Regions from separate parts of the Microbulbifer sp. ARAS458-1 genome, predicted to be linked through region 3. Evidence: predicted binding sites of a transcription regulator. Region 3 holds the regulator's gene; each other region holds the start of a gene.

Evidence for each region. Region 3 encodes PhoB, which activates phosphate uptake and scavenging genes when phosphate is short. Its sites were predicted from a motif close to TGTCATAAANNTGTAACA; they were not measured.
Region 1: a site for PhoB is predicted at 2,027-2,044, ahead of AAFH99_RS05535 (PhoX family protein). Genes of this name have one in related genera too.
Region 2: a site for PhoB is predicted at 3,014-3,031, ahead of ppk1 (polyphosphate kinase 1). Genes of this name have one in related genera too.
Region 4: a site for PhoB is predicted at 2,311-2,328, ahead of AAFH99_RS16020 (ethylbenzene dehydrogenase-related protein). Genes of this name have one in related genera too.

Annotation. Positions count from the first base shown of each region.
Region 1 is NZ_CP155838.1:1,387,095-1,391,364, reverse strand. Features, by position in the region: gene AAFH99_RS05540 (TonB-dependent receptor plug domain-containing protein) at 1-1,887, opposite strand, end outside; gene AAFH99_RS05535 (PhoX family protein) at 2,163-4,118, shown strand; gene pstS (phosphate ABC transporter substrate-binding protein PstS) at 4,164-4,270, opposite strand, start outside.
Region 2 is NZ_CP155838.1:1,371,756-1,376,025, reverse strand. Features, by position in the region: gene aceK (bifunctional isocitrate dehydrogenase kinase/phosphatase) at 1-195, shown strand, start outside; gene AAFH99_RS05480 (hypothetical protein) at 287-796, shown strand; gene ppk1 (polyphosphate kinase 1) at 817-2,865, opposite strand; gene AAFH99_RS05470 (Ppx/GppA family phosphatase) at 3,041-4,270, shown strand, end outside.
Region 3 is NZ_CP155838.1:748,977-753,246, forward strand. Features, by position in the region: gene phoR (phosphate regulon sensor histidine kinase PhoR) at 1-1,292, opposite strand, end outside; gene phoB (phosphate regulon transcriptional regulator PhoB) at 1,591-2,295, opposite strand; gene ubiA (4-hydroxybenzoate octaprenyltransferase) at 2,426-3,325, opposite strand; gene AAFH99_RS03000 (chorismate--pyruvate lyase family protein) at 3,362-3,937, opposite strand.
Region 4 is NZ_CP155838.1:3,842,949-3,847,218, reverse strand. Features, by position in the region: gene AAFH99_RS16025 (DUF1566 domain-containing protein) at 1-619, opposite strand, end outside; gene AAFH99_RS16020 (ethylbenzene dehydrogenase-related protein) at 616-2,262, opposite strand; gene AAFH99_RS16015 (TonB-dependent siderophore receptor) at 2,453-4,270, shown strand, end outside.

The DNA.
Region 1 (4,270 bases), 640 kb from region 3:
CGGCAGGTCCTGGGTCAGGCTGATGTTGTACACGGAATCCGGCTGGTTGCGGAAAGTGCGCATTTCGCCGGTAAACGGATCTTTGATTTCAGAATCGAGGTAAGCGTAGTTGGCATAGAAACCGGTGTTTTCCAGCCCAATGAACGCCAACGGCATGGAGATATCAAACTCGACGCCGCGGGAAGTACCGTTACCCACATTCATCGGCGTAAACAGCGCGCCACCGGCTTCAGTTTCGATACCGGTATCAGTCAACTCGATAACGTCGTCGATATCGCGGTAGAAGAAGTTCACACCGACGATACCACGACCGGGCAGGCGGTGCTCGAAGCCGAGGTCGAAGCCCCAGGCCAGCTCAGAGGCCAGATCCGGATTACCGATGGTTACGTCTTCATCGTCCGGAGTCTCGTCTTCTTCAAACGGAGAAACCAGATCGAACTCCGGGCGACGCAGGGTACGTGCAACAGAGGCCGTCACACGGTTATCATCATCCATGTCCCAACGCAGGCTCATGGATGGCAGTAGTTCATTACTGTCGCTTTTTGCGCTGCCGTCTTCGTTAGAGACTTCGCGCTCGTAGATGTCATAACGCAGACCGCCTTCCAGGCTGAGGTTTTCTGCCATATCAAAGGTCAGCTTGGCGTATGGAGCGACACGAGTTTCCTCGATGTCCGCATCCACGTCGAAGAAACCGGCCTGCAGACCAGAACGCTCGCTGGCGCCATAGGAAAGGCCGGTCTTCAGCTCGGTCGCACCCAGCGCGATTTTATAGCTGCCTTCTAGGGAGTAGTTCTTGTCCTCGATAAACAGAACCTCATCGCCCTCTTCCACACCTTCGGAAACACCGTCGTCAAACTCTTCCTCAGTTTCGAAGTTGACGGTGTCTTCCTTGAATTGGGAGAGAGCCGCAGAAAGCTCCAGCTCACCGGAACCCAACGCGGTAACGTACACACCGTCGATACCCCAGCTGGTCTGGTCAATCTGCTCTTCCTGAGTGGAGATCGCTACCAGGTCACCCTCGCTACGGCTGATCACATCACCTTCGTATTCGGTAACCAGCTCGTTTTCGGTGCGGTCGGTGAAGACGTAGTAGGCGTTAAATCGTACCTCGGAGGTGTCATCCAGCTGGAGACCGAGAGAACCGTTCAGAGAATTATCGTTGCCGTCACGGGTATCTTCTTCGAAGGCATAACCTTCCAGTGCTTCCTCATCGAAGTAGGCTTCGGTCTTACGCTTTGGGTTGAAGCGTTCCTGGATATTCGCACCCAGCCAGAAGTCATAACTCTCACCGGCGTGCGCGATGGCAGCGGAGCCAATGGTGCGGAAGTCTTCGGAGTCGGCGTAGTAGGTGCTGCCCAGGCGGGTAGTAATACCTTCCAGCTTGGCGCCATCTTTCAAGATCACGTTCAGAGAGCCAGCGACGCCCTGAGAAGTCATGTCCGCCGACGGAGAGCGGATAATTTCGATACGCTCAACCAGCTCGGACGGGATACGGTCAACAAAGAAGGTGCGGTCAGCGCCCTGGCCGGGGATCGGACGGCCATTGATCAGAACTTCAGTGTACTCGGCGTTCATACCACGCAGCTGTACGGCGTCGTACTCAAGAACGTCAGAAGTGAAGGCAACACCCGGGGTGCGCTTGAGCATCTCACCAACCGTCAGCGGCTCAAAGCGCTGAAAGAAATCCAGATCGAAAGACAGTGTCGGGTTGATATCGTCGGTACGATCGCGGTACACGTTTGTGCCGGTTACCACAATCTCCTCGACACCGGAGCTTGCGCTCATGGCTACAGATTCATTAGCTGCGCTCTGGGCAGCGGCGTTGACGCTGATGATAGCCGCGGCAAGAGGCGCCACCATCTTCAAATTAAATACAGGCTTAGTCATAGTTCCCCGTCCCCATTAAGGAATTGGATTTTTTGTACAAGAAGCAGTGGTCGACCGGTGTCATGACGTGCATTGCCAGGTCCGGCCTGTTGATTTGTGCGCGCAGGCTAGACTTGGCATGTGAAATTTGCGTTACCGTTTTTTTAAATTTGTCATATAGCGCCTGTAACCTTGCCTTCGAAATCGCGAACCATCTCCGATAATGCAGGTACGGCAGACGCTTCTGACCGATTACCCGGGCCTGCCGGGGAAGAGAACTGAATGGTGAATAATTTATGACAAGCCACAAAGAAGAAGTCATTTCCAAGGAGCAGCCCGCCAGCCTGACGCGTCGCACCCTGTTCAAGGCCCTTGGCGCCGCCACCGCGGCCACCACCGGCGCATCTCTGCTTCCCGGTTGCGGCACAGAAACCAATAACCGAGGCAGTGAAAACCTCAGTTTCAAAGAGATCCCTCACGCACTGGATTTCAAACATCACCTGCCGGAGGGCTACAGCGCCGATCTGCTGCTGCGCTGGGGCGATCCATTGGACGCGTTTGCAGAAGCTTTCACCCCGGACAAGCTCGACGCGAGAGAACAGTCGCGCCGTTTCGGATACAACAATGATTTCATCGCGTTTATGCCTCTGGCCGCGGACGCCGCACCCGGCGAAGGCGACAAGCACAGCCTGAGCAGCAACAGCGAGCGCGGCCTGCTGTGTGTCAACCACGAGTACACCCAGCCGCACCTGATGTTTGCTGGCTATACGGAAGACAGTTCGGTCCGAGGCACCAGTGATGCGCACATCGCCATCGAACAACAGGCCTGTGGACACAGCGTGGTCGAGATCGAGCTGACCGCGCAGGGCTGGCAGCCGGTACTGGGCAGCCCCTACAACCGACGCATTACCCTGACCACTGCGATGGATATCGTCGGTGCCGCCGCCGGCGATAAGCGCCTGCAAACCAGTGAAGACCCCAGCGGCACTCAGGTGTACGGCACTGTGGGTAACTGCGCTGGCGGAAAAACACCCTGGGGGACGGTGCTGATTGCCGAAGAAGGCTTTGGCGGCGCCTTTCAGGGCGACCCCGACAATGTGGCGGATGAGGTAGAAGCGCGTAATCACCACGGGTTCGGTATCGAGGAAGGTAACCGCAATTGGGGTGACTACGATCGCCGCTTTGATATCACAATGGAACCCAACGAGCCCAATCGCTTCGGCTGGATGGTGGAATACGACCCCTATGATCCGGAGTCCAAGCCCCGCAAGCTGACCGGTCTCGGTCGTTTTGAACACGAAGGCTTTACCGTGGTAAGCAAGCCCGGCGAGCCCATCGTGGCTTACGGCGGCGATGACGACGAACACCAGTTTGTGTACCGCTTCGTCTCCAGCGATGTTTACCGCCCTGGGGAAAACACCCACAACCGTAAACTGCTGACCGACGGCACGCTGTACGCTGGCCAGTTCAAGGAAGGTGGCGTCGGTACCTGGCTGCCGCTGGTTTTTGGGCAGGGCCCACTCACCCCGGAGAATGGCTTCCGCAATCAGGCGGATGTACTGATCGACTGCCGCCGCGCTGCCAGGCTGATGGGGGCCACCCCCATGGACCGCCCGGAAGATGTCGAAACCAACCCGGTGAATGACTGCACCTATGTCATGCTCACCAAAAACAAAAAGCGTAAGCCCGGAGATGAAAATCCGGCCAACCCGCGCGCGCGCAATACCGCCGGCCACGTGCTGGAAATCGTGCCGCCCGGGCGCAGCGGGTTGCGCGACCACGCCAGTGATACCTTTCAGTGGAACACCTTTCTACTGGGCGGTAACCCCAATGCGGAACACCCGGCAGAACGCGGCGCCTATGGTCAACAGCAAGCGGGCAATATCTCCGCCCATGGCTGGTTTGCCAACCCGGACAATGTCGCCTTTGATCAACGGGGAAACATGTGGATCGCGACAGACGGCTGCGAAGATTTCGGTTTTCACGATGGCCTCTGGGCCATGGCAACGGAAGGTGAGCTGCGCGCAGCGCCGAAGCACTTTTTCGGTTGCCCGGTAGGCGGTGAAATCTGCGGCCCCGAATTCACTCCAGACGGAAAAACCCTGTTCGTCGCGGTACAACACCCAGCGGATGCGGACAATTCCACCTTCGACAACCCCCTGCACCGCTGGCCGGACAACGATCCCAAACTGCCGCCGCGTCCATCGGTGCTTGCGATCCGCCGCAACGACGGGGGCAGCGTCGGCAGCTGACCGTCCATGCGCAGTCAGCTCACGGGCAGCGACCGCTGTGGTGCATTATTGCGGCTGGGGTAGCGGCCCGCTGGCGCCGCGGGAATCGAAATACTCGAGAAGTTTCCTGCGGCCACTTTCCGGGAAGGGGATGTAGCCCATCTCCTCCACGA
Region 2 (4,270 bases), 620 kb from region 3:
TTTCCGGAAGAATTCCGGCTGTTTTTTTCCGGCAACCCGGTGGCGCGCAAGGCGTTCGAAGACCAGCACAGCGATCTCTATGATTACCGCTACTGGCAAAAACTGCAGGAACGTATCCGCGCCGGGCGGGTGGAAAGTACCTTCCCCTACCGCCGCAAGGTACGCTTCAAACGCAACAAAACATCGCGCCAATGACGCCCGCCCATCAACCGGCAGGGTACGCGCCTGGACCGCGGCCAACTGCGGCTATAGTTAAGAGAACGGATTGATACCGAGGAGGTAGGACGTGCGGTATATCGGTGGTAGCACCCTGTGCACTGGCCTGGCGCTGTGGAGCCTGACAATGAGTGGCTGTGGATATCTCCCCAGTGAAATGGCACCGAAACCCAAAGCCACCGAGTCAAAAGCCCCCGAGGCTGCTGCGGGAGTGAATCTTCACGCCGCCAGTTGCGATACCCGCGCCAAGGGTTACGAAGTGGTCACCTTTGGCGATCTCTACGAAATCACCGGCGACACCAGGGACCCCTTTCGGCCCGCCGCAAATATTCCCGCCAAGTACGACGTGCGCGCCTTCGTGTGGGGGTACGATAACTGTATGGCGAAAGGTAACTGCGCCCACGGCGACCACTACTGGCTGATTGGCCGCGGTCCCGAAGGCGACTTTTCCACATGGGTTGTCACCCCCCAGTTTCCTCGTATCACCATCGAATCCCGGTGCAAGGCGCACCTTAAAGTGGGTGAACGCTATCGCTTTTCCTTTGATAACGGGAAACTGGTCGGCTTCAGCAAAAATTGAGCGCCCGGCCTCCCAGAGGGTTAAACCTCGCGTTTTTTAAGATACCGGTAAATCGCATCCTGTGACCGCACGTTGCGTTTGCTCTTGCGATTGGCGATACGGCTGTTGGTCTGCTCCGCATCCAGTATGCGCGCTTTCTGGTTGTCCTGCCATTGCAATTCCAGAATGTCCATTACTGTATCGCGATGCTCCTGCGCCAACAGCGGGAAAGTCACCTCTACCCGGTGGTCGAGGTTGCGCGTCATCAGATCCGCCGAAGAAAGGTACACCTGCTGATCACCTCCGTTGTGGAAGGCGTACACGCGCGCGTGCTCGAGAAACTTATCCACAAGACTGATTACCTTGATATTGTCGGACAGCCCCTTCTCCTGACACTGCAGCGCGCACATGCTGCGCACAATGATCCGCACCCGCACCCCAGCGACACTTGCCCGGTACAGATATTCGATGACTTCACGGTCCACCAGGTTGTTGCACTTGATGAACACTTCCGCAGGCTGCCCCGCCGCAGCTGCCGCGATTTCTCTGTCGATGGCCGCCAGGATGTTGGGCCGATTACTATGGGGCGAGCTCCAGATGTGGTTGTAATCCGGCTGCAGGTGGGGCTGCTTGATAAAGTCGAATACCCGGTAGGCATCCTGTCCGAGCCTGGTGTCGCTGGTAAGCAGGCTGAAGTCACAATAAAAGCGTGCGGTGCTCTCGTTAAAATTTCCGGTGCCGAAATGGCTGTAATAACGGTCGCGTCCACTCTCTTCACGCACGATGGATATCAGCTTGCAGTGCACCTTCAATCCTGGCACGCCGTAGATCACCTCTACGCCGGCATCGCTCAGCTCATTGGACCAGTGAATATTTGCCTGCTCGTCAAAGCGCGCCTGTAACTCCACCACAGCGGTAACCTGTTTCTGGTTCCGTACCGCATTGACCAGCGCCGCCACCACCCGGGAGTTTTTTGCTACCCGATACAGGTTGATACGGATTTCCCGCACCTTGGGGTCAATGGCAGCAGAGGCCAGCAGCTTCGTGATCACCCTAAAATCGTGGTACGGGTAGTAGCAAAGCCGGTCCTTTTCATCGAGCCAATCAAAGATATTGGCGCTGTCCGGCAAGGTGGGCAACGGCTTGATGGCGCGGTAGGTGTGCTGTCGGCTGTCCGCGGGGAAGCTCATAAAATCCTTGGAATTATGGTAGCGTCCTCCGGGGGTATAGCTGTCGTAGCGCCCCATCTTGAGCTTTTTCTTGATCAACTGCAGCAGCGCTTCCGGCATAGTGGAGTCGTACACCAGACGTACCGGCTCTGCCTGTTTACGCTTCTTGAGTGACTTTGCCACCCGGTCAACAATATTCTGTGTAACATGCTCGCCGAGCTCCAGCTCTGCATCGCGACTGATTTTAAAGGTGAACGCGGCCGCCCTGTCGATGGGCAGCACATAGCGAAATACATCCACCAGACAGGCGCGAATCACATTGTCGAGCACGATATAGACTTTTTCGTGCTTTTTTTCCCGATGGGGGATGGCAATAAAACGAGGCAGGATGTCGGTAGGAATTTCCAGAGCGGCAAATCGCAGGCTGCCATCCTCGAGCTCCAGATAAATACCGAAGTAAATACTCGCTTCATTCAGCAGTGGCATGGTATCGCGATCATCGATAAAGAAGGGCTCGAGCTCCGGCAGCACTTCCCGATGGAAATATTCCTCCACATACTCCCGCTGTCCGTCGGTAAGCTGGCGCTCATTGATCAGATGAATATTGTGCTTGCCCAGATCCTTCAAAACCTTGGTATAGGCATTACCGAAGCGCGCCTGCAGGCGTAACACTTTCTCGTTGATATTGCCGAGCAGCTCCGAAAAATCCTCTTTCTTCCGACTGCCCTTGGTAAATGTGGCCAGGCGGCGCACATCCGCTACGCGAACCCGGTAGAATTCATCCAGATTGTTGGAGAAGATGCCCAGAAAGCGTACCCGCTCAATCATCGGTACACTCTCGTCCTCCACCTCCTGCAGTACCCGGGCGTTGAAAGACAGCCAGCTGAGTTCTTTGGGATAGATCGGAATGTCGTTTGCCATACTCTCTACTGCTGTTTCGGTGGAGGATGTATCAGCGCTGCTGCGTGCAGCGGCATCCAAGCCTACCGGCAGCGTGTATTTATTCGGTTTCAAGTGAGTGAACTTCCATTGAAGCCATAGTTCAGTACCGCACATTTTGCTACATTTTTGTTACAGCGATTTGACAACGAAAACCATGACAACAGAGCCCACAACCGCCACGTCTCACGATGGTCCCCACGAACGCTACGCGGCCCTGGACCTAGGCTCCAACAGCTTCCACCTGCTGCTGGCAGAGTTTCGCGATCAGCGCATGGTGCGTCTGCACACCGATCGTTCCATGGTCCGCCTGGCGGAGGGCCTGGATGCCGAGCGCAATCTTGACCCGTTGGTGGCGGAGCGGGCTCTGGAAGCCCTGCGTCGCTTTGCGCCAGTTATTCAGGACCTGCCACTGGATAATGTCCGTGTAGTGGGAACCAACACCCTGCGCGCTGCCAGCACGCGCGCCGACGGTTTTCTCGAGTCCGCGGAGGCGATCCTTGGCGCACCCATCGAGATCATCTCCGGTATCGAGGAAGCGCGCCTGATTTATTCCGGCGTTATGGCTGCCGCAGAAGGGCCGACACGACTGCGCTGCGTGGTGGATATTGGCGGCGGCTCCACTGAACTGGTGCGCGGAATGGAAGCCCCGCGTCAGCTCCAGAGTATCGGTATGGGCTGTGTGGCCTTTAACCGGCGCTTTTTCGACAGCGGCAAAATCGATAACGGAAAACACAACAACTTTGTCCGCGCCAGGCGCGCCGCCCAGGCTGAACTGCAGGAATTGCAACATATGGCGGACGACGCGCTGGTGATGGGTGCATCGGGTACGGTCAAGTCGGTCGCCCGGGTACTCAACGATGGCGAGTTACTGCCCATCCTGCGCGAGGATATCGATGCGCTCGCAGACAAGGTCGCCCGGTTCAAGACCGTTGACGCGATCGAGCTGCCTCATCTCGACCCGGAGCGCCGCCCGGTGTTTGCCGCCGGCCTCGCCATCCTGCACGGCATTTTTCGCGAGCTGAATATCCAGGAAATGCACGTCTCACCCTACGCCATTCGCGAGGGAATAGTGCACGATCTCGCGGGCCGCGCATCCGGCGGTGACCGCCGCGCGGATACCATCGCCAATCTGATAGAACGCGGTGAAATCGACCGTGAGCAGGCAAGGCGCGTTGCCCATACCGCGTTGCAATTTTTTGGCCAGCTCAACCCACACGCATTACTCAGCCAGCGTCGCCTGCTGCAGTGGGCCGCAGATCTGCACGAGATCGGACTGTCGCTGTCCCACAGTAGCTTCCGCAAACTGGGTGCCTACATGATTGAGCACGCGGACATGGCGGGCTTCAGCAGATGCGAGCAGGAAAATCTCGCCTATCTGGTGCGC
Region 3 (4,270 bases):
AGCTTCTGGGTGGGGAAGTTCAGAGTAAAAGTACTGCCGCGGCCGGGTACACTGGTGACACTCATATTTGCGCTGTGGCGCAGCAACACGTGCTTCACGATTGCCAGACCCAGACCGGTGCCGCCACTCTCGCGGGAGCGACCGGCGTCCACCCGGTAGAAGCGTTCCGTCAGGCGCGGAATATGCATCGGGTCTATACCGATACCGGAGTCCTTCACCGAAAAATGCCCGCCGCTGGCATCAGTGCGCCAGCGCAGCTCAATCGGCCCGCCATCCGGGCTGTACTTCACCGCGTTGAACGCCAGGTTGGCGAAAGCACTGTGCAGCTCGCCGGCGTCGCCGGTAATCGTGCAATCCTCATCGCAGGCTACGGAAATCACGTGGCGCTCGCCACTCAGTGAGCGGGCCTCGCCAGCCACCCGCTCCATCAGCTCGCGCACCGAAACCTGGTCGCGCCCACTGTCGCGTTCGGATGTCTCCAGCCGCGCCAGCAGCAGCAGATCGTTGACCAGACTGGTCATACGCACCGTCTGCTCACTCATCTGCCCCAGGGGTCTGTCCCAATTGCGCGGCGCCTGGCCACTCATCTGCAGCGTCTCCAGGTAACCGGCGATCACCGTCAGCGGCGTGCGCAGCTCATGGGAAACATTCGCCACGAAATCCCGCCGCATCTGCTCCAGGTTATGCAGCCGGGTAATATCCCGCACAATCACCAGCGCCTCATCCTGGCCGAAGCGCGTCACCTCCACTTGTAGAATCCGTGAATCATCCCCCGGTGCCGGCAGCGTGATCGGCTGCTGATTCGCCCGCTTGCCGCCACCCATACGCTCGTACATATGCTCGACAAAACGCGGGTCGCGCACAAAATTGACCAGTGGCTGGCCTGCATCGTCCGTCTGTAAACGCAACATTTGCCCGGCGGCCGGATTCCACCACGCCAGATTGCCATCGTCCTCCAGCGCCACAATACCCTCGCGCAATGCACTGGTGCTGTCCTGAACCCGCCGCAGCATCGCGTGCAGCTTCTGCTTCTCTTTGCGGTGACGGCGCTGCATGCGGTAGAAATCGTCGGTGATATCCCCCCACACGCCAAAATTCGTCGGCGCCGGGCCGCGGCGGCCGTTGGCGAGCCAGCGATCAAATTGATTTTGTTGCCACAGCAACCAGAAAACATAGGCGGCAAGACCAGCGCACAGCGCCAGCCACCAGTGGCCGCTGGCAAAACCGAGAATGGTGGTGCCGAGGGCGATAATGATAAAGCGGGAAAACTCGCCAATACTGCGATCGAGCATGATGGTTTGGCCATCTTGTTTCAGGTAGGTAAACCCGGTAACTGGAAAAACTACCGAGGTTCTAAGCGAAGGTCGAGTGCCGGGTAAGCGTTTTTGAAAGCGTCGGCGACAGGGATGTCGCCGACGCAGCGTACAGGGAAGTATTCACAGCGGTTTAGCTGAGCACATCCCTGTGCTCAGCCCTACGGGCAGCTAAAGCTGCTGAAAATTGCTCCCGACAATTTTTTCAAAAACTTATACCCGGGGCTCGACCGCCACAGGACCCGCTACGGAGCCCTCTACAATTCTTGGGTGTAGGTTACACCCTTTCCGCGGTCTGTACAGAAAAGCGGTAGCCGGTGCCGCGCACGGTCTGGATGTAGCGCTCGTGGCCATCGACGGTCAGGGCTTTGCGCAGGCGACGGATGTGAACATCCACGGTGCGCTCCTCAACATACACGTTGCCCCCCCAAACATGGTCCAGCAACTGGGTACGGGTGTAAGCGCGCTCCTGATGACTCAGGAAAAACGTCAGCAGGCGGAACTCGGTCGGGCCCATATCCACCGGATTGCCATTGATCGTCACCCGGTGGCTGATCGGATCCAGCACCAGGCCACCCGCGGTCAGCGGCTCCTCCGGCGTGCTCGGGCCCGCGCGGCGCAACACCGCCTTCAGGCGCGCTACCAGCTCGCGGGGTGAAAACGGCTTGGTAATGTAATCGTCCGCACCGGTCTCCAGACCCTTGATCTTGTGGTCTTCCTCACCCTTAGCGGTAAGCATGATGATCGGCAGCGAAGAAGTCAGTTCATCCCGCTTCAGGCGGCGGGCCAGCTCAACACCGGAAACATCCGGCAGCATCCAGTCCAACAGAATCAGATCCGGCTTTTCATCGATTACCAGCGCGTGGGCCGCCTGGGCATTTTCCGCCTCAAGACAACGGTAATCCGCCATTTCCAGAGCTACCCGTAACATATCCCGCACCGGGGCTTCGTCGTCGACTATGAGGATCGTCTTGCTGTGCATCTGCCTGCCATACCCTAACTGAAGTGATTGTCATTTAACTGACTATTCTAGAGTGGCCATTTAACGTCACTTTAGTGACAAAAATATGACAGCCGTACGGGAAGCCCGGTTTGCGGGTGGCCGCTTGCGCCTAATTCCACAGATAATGAGAAAAAATACCCAGGAAAATTGCCATTCCGACCCAGTTGTTATTGAGAAATGCCTTGAAGCAGGGTTCCCGTTGCCGATCGCGAATCAGCCACTGCTGATAGCAAAATAGCCCGCCCGCCGCCGCAACCCCGCAGTAATACAGCGTACCGAGCTCCGCGCGCCCTCCCAGCATCAGTAAGGCCAGAATCACCATGCCCTGCAGGCAGCCGGTCATCGCCCGGTCCATATCGCCGAACAGGATGGCTGTGGATTTCACCCCGATCTTCAGATCGTCGTCCCGGTCAACCATGGCATAAAAGGTATCGTAGGCCACGGTCCAAAGCAGGTTTGCGGTAAACAGCACCCAGGCTACCGCCGGCACCGCGTTGGTGACCGCGGCAAATGCCATAGGGATTCCCATACTGAACGCCGCACCCAGTACCACCTGTGGCAAATGGGTGTAGCGTTTGGCGAAGGGATAGCAGAAGGCCAGCACCAGCGCCGGCAGTGACAGCAAAATGGTCAGTTTGTTGGTGGTGAGCACCAGCAGAAATGCCAGCAGCATCAGGCCGGCGAACAGCATCAGTGCGCCTTTTGGGGTGGCGGCGCCAGTGGCCAGGGGACGCTGGCTGGTGCGCTTTACGTGGCCGTCGATCTCGCGGTCGGCGAAGTCATTGATGGCACAGCCGGCGGCGCGGGTAAGAATTACACCCAGGGTAAACACCACAAACAGGTGCAGCCCCGGCCAGCCTTTGGCGGCAATCCACAGTGCGGCCCAGGTTGGCCACAGCAACAGCAGTGAGCCGATGGGCCTGTCCAGTCGCGCCAGTTGCCAGTAGGGCTGTACGCTGGGCCAGTGCTGCGCGAAGCGCTGCTGGACTTGTTGGCGAATGGCTTGCATGGCAGTTCCCGTATTCTTTCCCGTTTCTTCAGGGCACTAGGTCATTGGCGGTTTGTGGGGATTGAACCCGCTGAGGAAGGTCTCTGCAACCAGCAGAGGTTTGTCGTGCAGCCAGAAGGTGGAGCGGCGGCCCCAGGCATGGGCTTCGCTCTGGTCCAGCTCTGCCAGCTGGCACTGGGAGTTGCGTTTGAGCCGGTTGAGGACGATGGGGCCGCGGCGGATGTCCGGCTGGCTGAACAGGAGCTCGCCCAGGGGGCGGTTGTCGAGGCTGCGCAGGTAGCGGGATTTCCCGGCGAGGGTACGCTCGGGGAGGACGCTGCGGGCGTAGACCCAGGGCTGGGTGTCGCTGCCGTAGAGCAGGACTTCGCGGATCAGGGCGCGGGTGCGTTCCTTGAGGTTGAGGGCGCGGCGCTCTTCGAGGTTGGGGATGTGCCAACCCTGGTTGAGTATTTGTACGCTAAACTCGCCGTGGCTCAGGTGTTTGAGGGCGGCGGTGAGGGACCCTTTGTGTTGCAGCCAGGGCAGGAGGTGGTCCGGCGGGGTGTGGCCGTGCAAGCTTTCGAGGGGTTGTGGGTGCCAGTCGCCGATGGCCTCAAAGGGGGAGTGGTACAACGCAGACTCCGCGCGGGGTTATGCTGGTTTGAATTAACCGCATTGTACCTGACGAGGGTTTCAGGGGAACTCGCTTTGCCCCTTGGGGGTGGGGTGGATATAGTGGCGCACTGCCTTTACCCAGATAAGAGGCTCTGAACAAACCCGGTGGCGGTGGCGCTACCGGGCACAGTCTTGTGAGACACGACCTAGGCGGCCCCCCGTGAATCCATCCATGGGGGCTCTGCAAAAACATCCTGTTTTTGAAGGTCTCACAAGACTGTACCCGGTATCACCACCTTCGCCCGAATATAATTAGCGCTGAAAACGATCAGAAAATCTGCCATTTGAAAG
Region 4 (4,270 bases), 920 kb from region 3:
AGCTGACCGCCACCGCGCCGGACTTCAAATAGTTGTAAACGGTCTGTAACGATTTATCTTGCTCGGAAGTCCAATAATCACCGCGTTTGGTTTTTGGAAAGAACGCAGTATCGATGGTGGGCTGGCCGGCTTTTGCATCTGTGTAGATCAGTGTTTGCAGTTCGGCCGCAGTGGGCAGCCGCCAGTCCTGACCGCCACATAATTTTTCTTCGCGGGTGCGCCGGATCAGGTCGGCGGTATCGCAGCGTTCTTCCTCAAAGTAACAGTCGCCGTTATTCGGGGTGCCGATGGTTGTGGGAGCCCCTCTGTGAGCAGCGGGCTGGGCAGTAAATTGATCGTTGTCAGGCACGTCAGCCCAGGAATTGTCGTACCAGGAGTAAGTCCAGAGGCCGTCGTGAATATTTTCGCTGTCGGTTTTCACTTCCCATAAACGCCCGCTGCGGTGGTCGCACACACAAGACCAGGGGCCGGACCAGATCGGCAGCGGCCCACCGGAAGCATCAATTTTTGTGAAATGGTATGGGGCGGGCCTGGGATCTTGCGGCTGGTGCAGCGCGGTGGTCAGCAGTGCGCTGGAGGGCAGTAAAAGCAGAATCAGTGAGCGTTGCCAGATTTTCATTGGAGGGGCTCCGCGGAAAACTGCAGGCGGAGGGCGCGGGTATGACGGGTGTGGGCTATCTGGGAGCGGTCAAACGCCGAAACCCACAGACAGGTGCCCTCTGCAATGGGGACATCCAGGGCCGAGCCGGTAACCCGTTTGCGCGCCATTTCCAGGTTCCAGTAGCCATCTTTCCATTCGCCGCGGGCACGTACATCGGCACGGTCGCCTTCGAAGCGGTTGGAGTTGTACATCACCGAAGGCATCCGGGTACCTTCGGGGAAGCGTGCATCCTGCGCGGCGGAGTATGGTTGGTAGTCAAACCAGGGGATCACCCATTCGGCCTTTTCTCTGAGGTTTTCTCTGTCATCGTTTTGCAGCGCTGCCAGTTGCATCGGATCTGCGGGCAGGCGTTTGGGAACGATGGTGGTGGGTTTGTACCACTGCCAGTTCATCACATAGGCGCCGGATTCTTTCCCGTCCTGCTGGTAACCGGCGGTGTAGCGGCGCTCTCCTGGGCGCATCTGGTCTGGCGGGCCGATAAAGTTATCGTCGGCGAGATACATATCGTTGGTGCGCACCGCTTTCCAGTGCCACAGGTCGTGCAGCTGCCCGTCGCTGCTGTAGTGGTAGCCTTTGCCGTGCCAGTTGGCGGGGCGATCGGATAGTGGCTTGCGACCCAGATGCGCGGTGCCGGCGGCGCCAAAGCTGCAGTTGGAAGAAAGCAGCACTGCAAATTTGTCTTCGTAATGGCGGGTTTCATCGAAATGGTGAAAACCCTGTTGCTGCACTTCCCAACCATTTGCTGTTTTCAATAACGGCAAATGCACTAGGCTGCGGGTGGCATCTCGCCAGCGCGCCGACAGAAAAAATTCTTCACCGTTGGTCAGGGCACGCAGCGTGATCTCGGTGGCGCCATCGTCAAAGTTGGCGCCGCCGTCGGTGTAAACGGTAATGGGCGCGGCCCGTTGCCACTGGGGTTCATTCGCGCGGCCGTCGATTTCGATGGGAGGGTGTTGCGGGTCAGTCAATGGTATCTGCGTGACAGGCAATGGCAGCTGGCTCTGGTCGACGGTAGCAATCCAGCCGGTGGTAAACAGTAACAGTGTGAGGGCGAGAGTCCCTGCGCCCGCAAGCAGGCGAGTGTGTGAGCGCTGCCCGCCCTGGGGGAGACAGATACGCAGCAGCGAATGTCGCCCCCAGCGGGCCAGGTAGAGCCCCGCGTGCAGTGCCAGGTAGCAGAGCATCGCCAGGGCACCCAGATAGTGCCAGTCGCGGAGATGCCACTGTGTGCCTATAAATAGCAGCCAGCCACTGGCCAGCGACAGCAGCAAGACGGGGTAGCCAGCGCGGATAATAGCCCGATGCCAGCCTGGCCAGCGCCAGGCACTGAGGGAGCGCAACCGGTAACTCAGGGTTGCGCCGTCGCGAAAAGCGGTGAGCAGACGGTGGCCGACATAGAGCGCGGCAGCGAGAGTGATCGCGAGGGCACTGAGGAAGTGCAGTCCCACTACTTCTCCCTGAGGCAACAGCTCTTCAAAGCGGGCGACTTCCGGGCGCGCGAGGCTCGCAATGCGCAAGCCGGTGAACAGGCTGCACAGTACCGCGATAGCGGCAACGCCGTGCAGCAGAACCCAGCGCAGGCTTTTGCGATCAGCTGCCACGTGATCCCCTTATTCCCTCAGCCAAAGGGCGGCAGAGTAAACCGGCCGGATGGCAATTCAATGACACCGGCCGTTCGACCTATTGAATGAACTTTTGCAGAAAAATCTAAATGAGAATCTATTGCATTACGTGTTGTGGTTCTTTAGACTCGCGTTCCAAATTCAAGGGGTAGTTCCTGGGGACTCAATAATGCAATCAAATCAACGTATTTTCGCCGGCTCTCTGCTGGCTGTTGCACTGGCTGCGGCCAATAGCGCCATTGCGGCCGAGGAAGGCGAAGCGGCAACGTCGATCGAAGAAATGACCGTTGTTGGTGTGCGTGAAAAGCGTGTCAGTCGTGGTGCCACTGGCCTCGCGCTGGCCATCAAGGACACCCCCCAGTCCATCAGTATCGTCGATCAGCGCACGATGGAAGACTTTGGTGTCACCGGCGCCAACGATGCGCTGGAGCTGAGCACCGGGGTAAACGTCGATCAGTACGAGACCAACCGCGCCACCTACAACTCCCGCGGTTTCGAGATCCAGCTGACACAGGTGGATGGTCTCGGGATGACCAATGACTTTGGCACCGTTGTGGGACAGCTGGATACCTTCCTGTTTGAAAAAATCGAGCTGATTCGCGGCGCCAATGGCCTGCTGACCGGTGTGGGCAACGCCTCCGGCACTATCAACTATGTGCGCAAGCGCCCTACCAATGAAACCGGTGGCATCGTCGATTTCCGTGGTGGCTCCTACGGCTACAAACGTGCCGCAGCAGATTACAACCAGGTGCTGACCGAAGATGGCAGCTGGGCCGGTCGTGTGGTTGTTGCCTACGAGGACAAAGATTCCCATATCCGCGACCAGCACGATGAGAAGCTGTCTGTATACGGTGTGGTTGACGGCCAGATTGGCACCAACGGTGTACTGACCGCGGGCCTGACCATCCGCGATGACAAGCAGGATTCTCCCATGTGGGGATCGTTGATCCTGTTCTACCCCGACGGCAGCATGGCGGACTTCGATACCTCCACGTCCACCGCGGCGGAATGGGCTTACTGGGATACCGAATCCAGAACCGCATTTGTTGAATATACCCACCAGCTGCCCGAGGGCTGGGAAGCCAAGTTCACCTACAACCGCCATGAGAACGAAACCCAGTCCAAACTCCTGTACGCCTGGGGCAGTTACATTAATGAAGATGGGACTGGTCCCCTCGGCTGGCCGTATCGCGGTGCTACTGACAGCACCAATGATCTGCTGGACGTGAACCTCTCCGGTGCCTTCACTGCCTTCGGTCAGGAGCACACGCTGATCACCGGCCTCAGCCACTCCATGCGCGAAACCGCTTCCGCATCGGCGGCATTTTCCGATGAATTTTTCTATCTGCCGCTGCCAATTCCACACGGTGGCAAAGACTACCCGGAACCCGACTGGGGAGATATGTCTCCCGCGTCCGCCGGTGAACAGGAGCTGACCCGACTGTACGCCGCCGCGCGCCTGAGCATCACCGACGCGCTCAACGCGATCGTGGGCGTGAACTCCATCAAGCTGGCGCGGGAAGGTAGCTCTATCTACGGCGGTGGTGTGTCCCAGACCTACTACCCGGATACCGAAGAGACCAGCCCGTATATGGGGCTGACCTACGATTTCACCGACAATATTCTCGGCTACGTTTCCTACTCCGATATTTTCCAGAATCAGGACCAGACCGATATCAACCGTGTCTATCTGGACCCGATGAAAGGTGTGAATATGGAAGCGGGTGTTAAGGCCGAGTGGTTCGACAACCGCCTGTTGACCACCGCCGCGGTATTCAGTGCAGAGCAGCAGGGCCTGGCGACTTACGCAGGCCAGATAGATGGTACTTCCTGGTACGCCCCCAAAGACGTCAAGTCGGAAGGCTTCGAGATCGAAGCGGTGGGGCAGGTCACCGACAATACCAACCTCACCGTGGGGCTGACCCATCTGGATCTGACCGGCCCCGATGGCAACGACATCTACGAGTGGGTACCGCGCACCACCGCC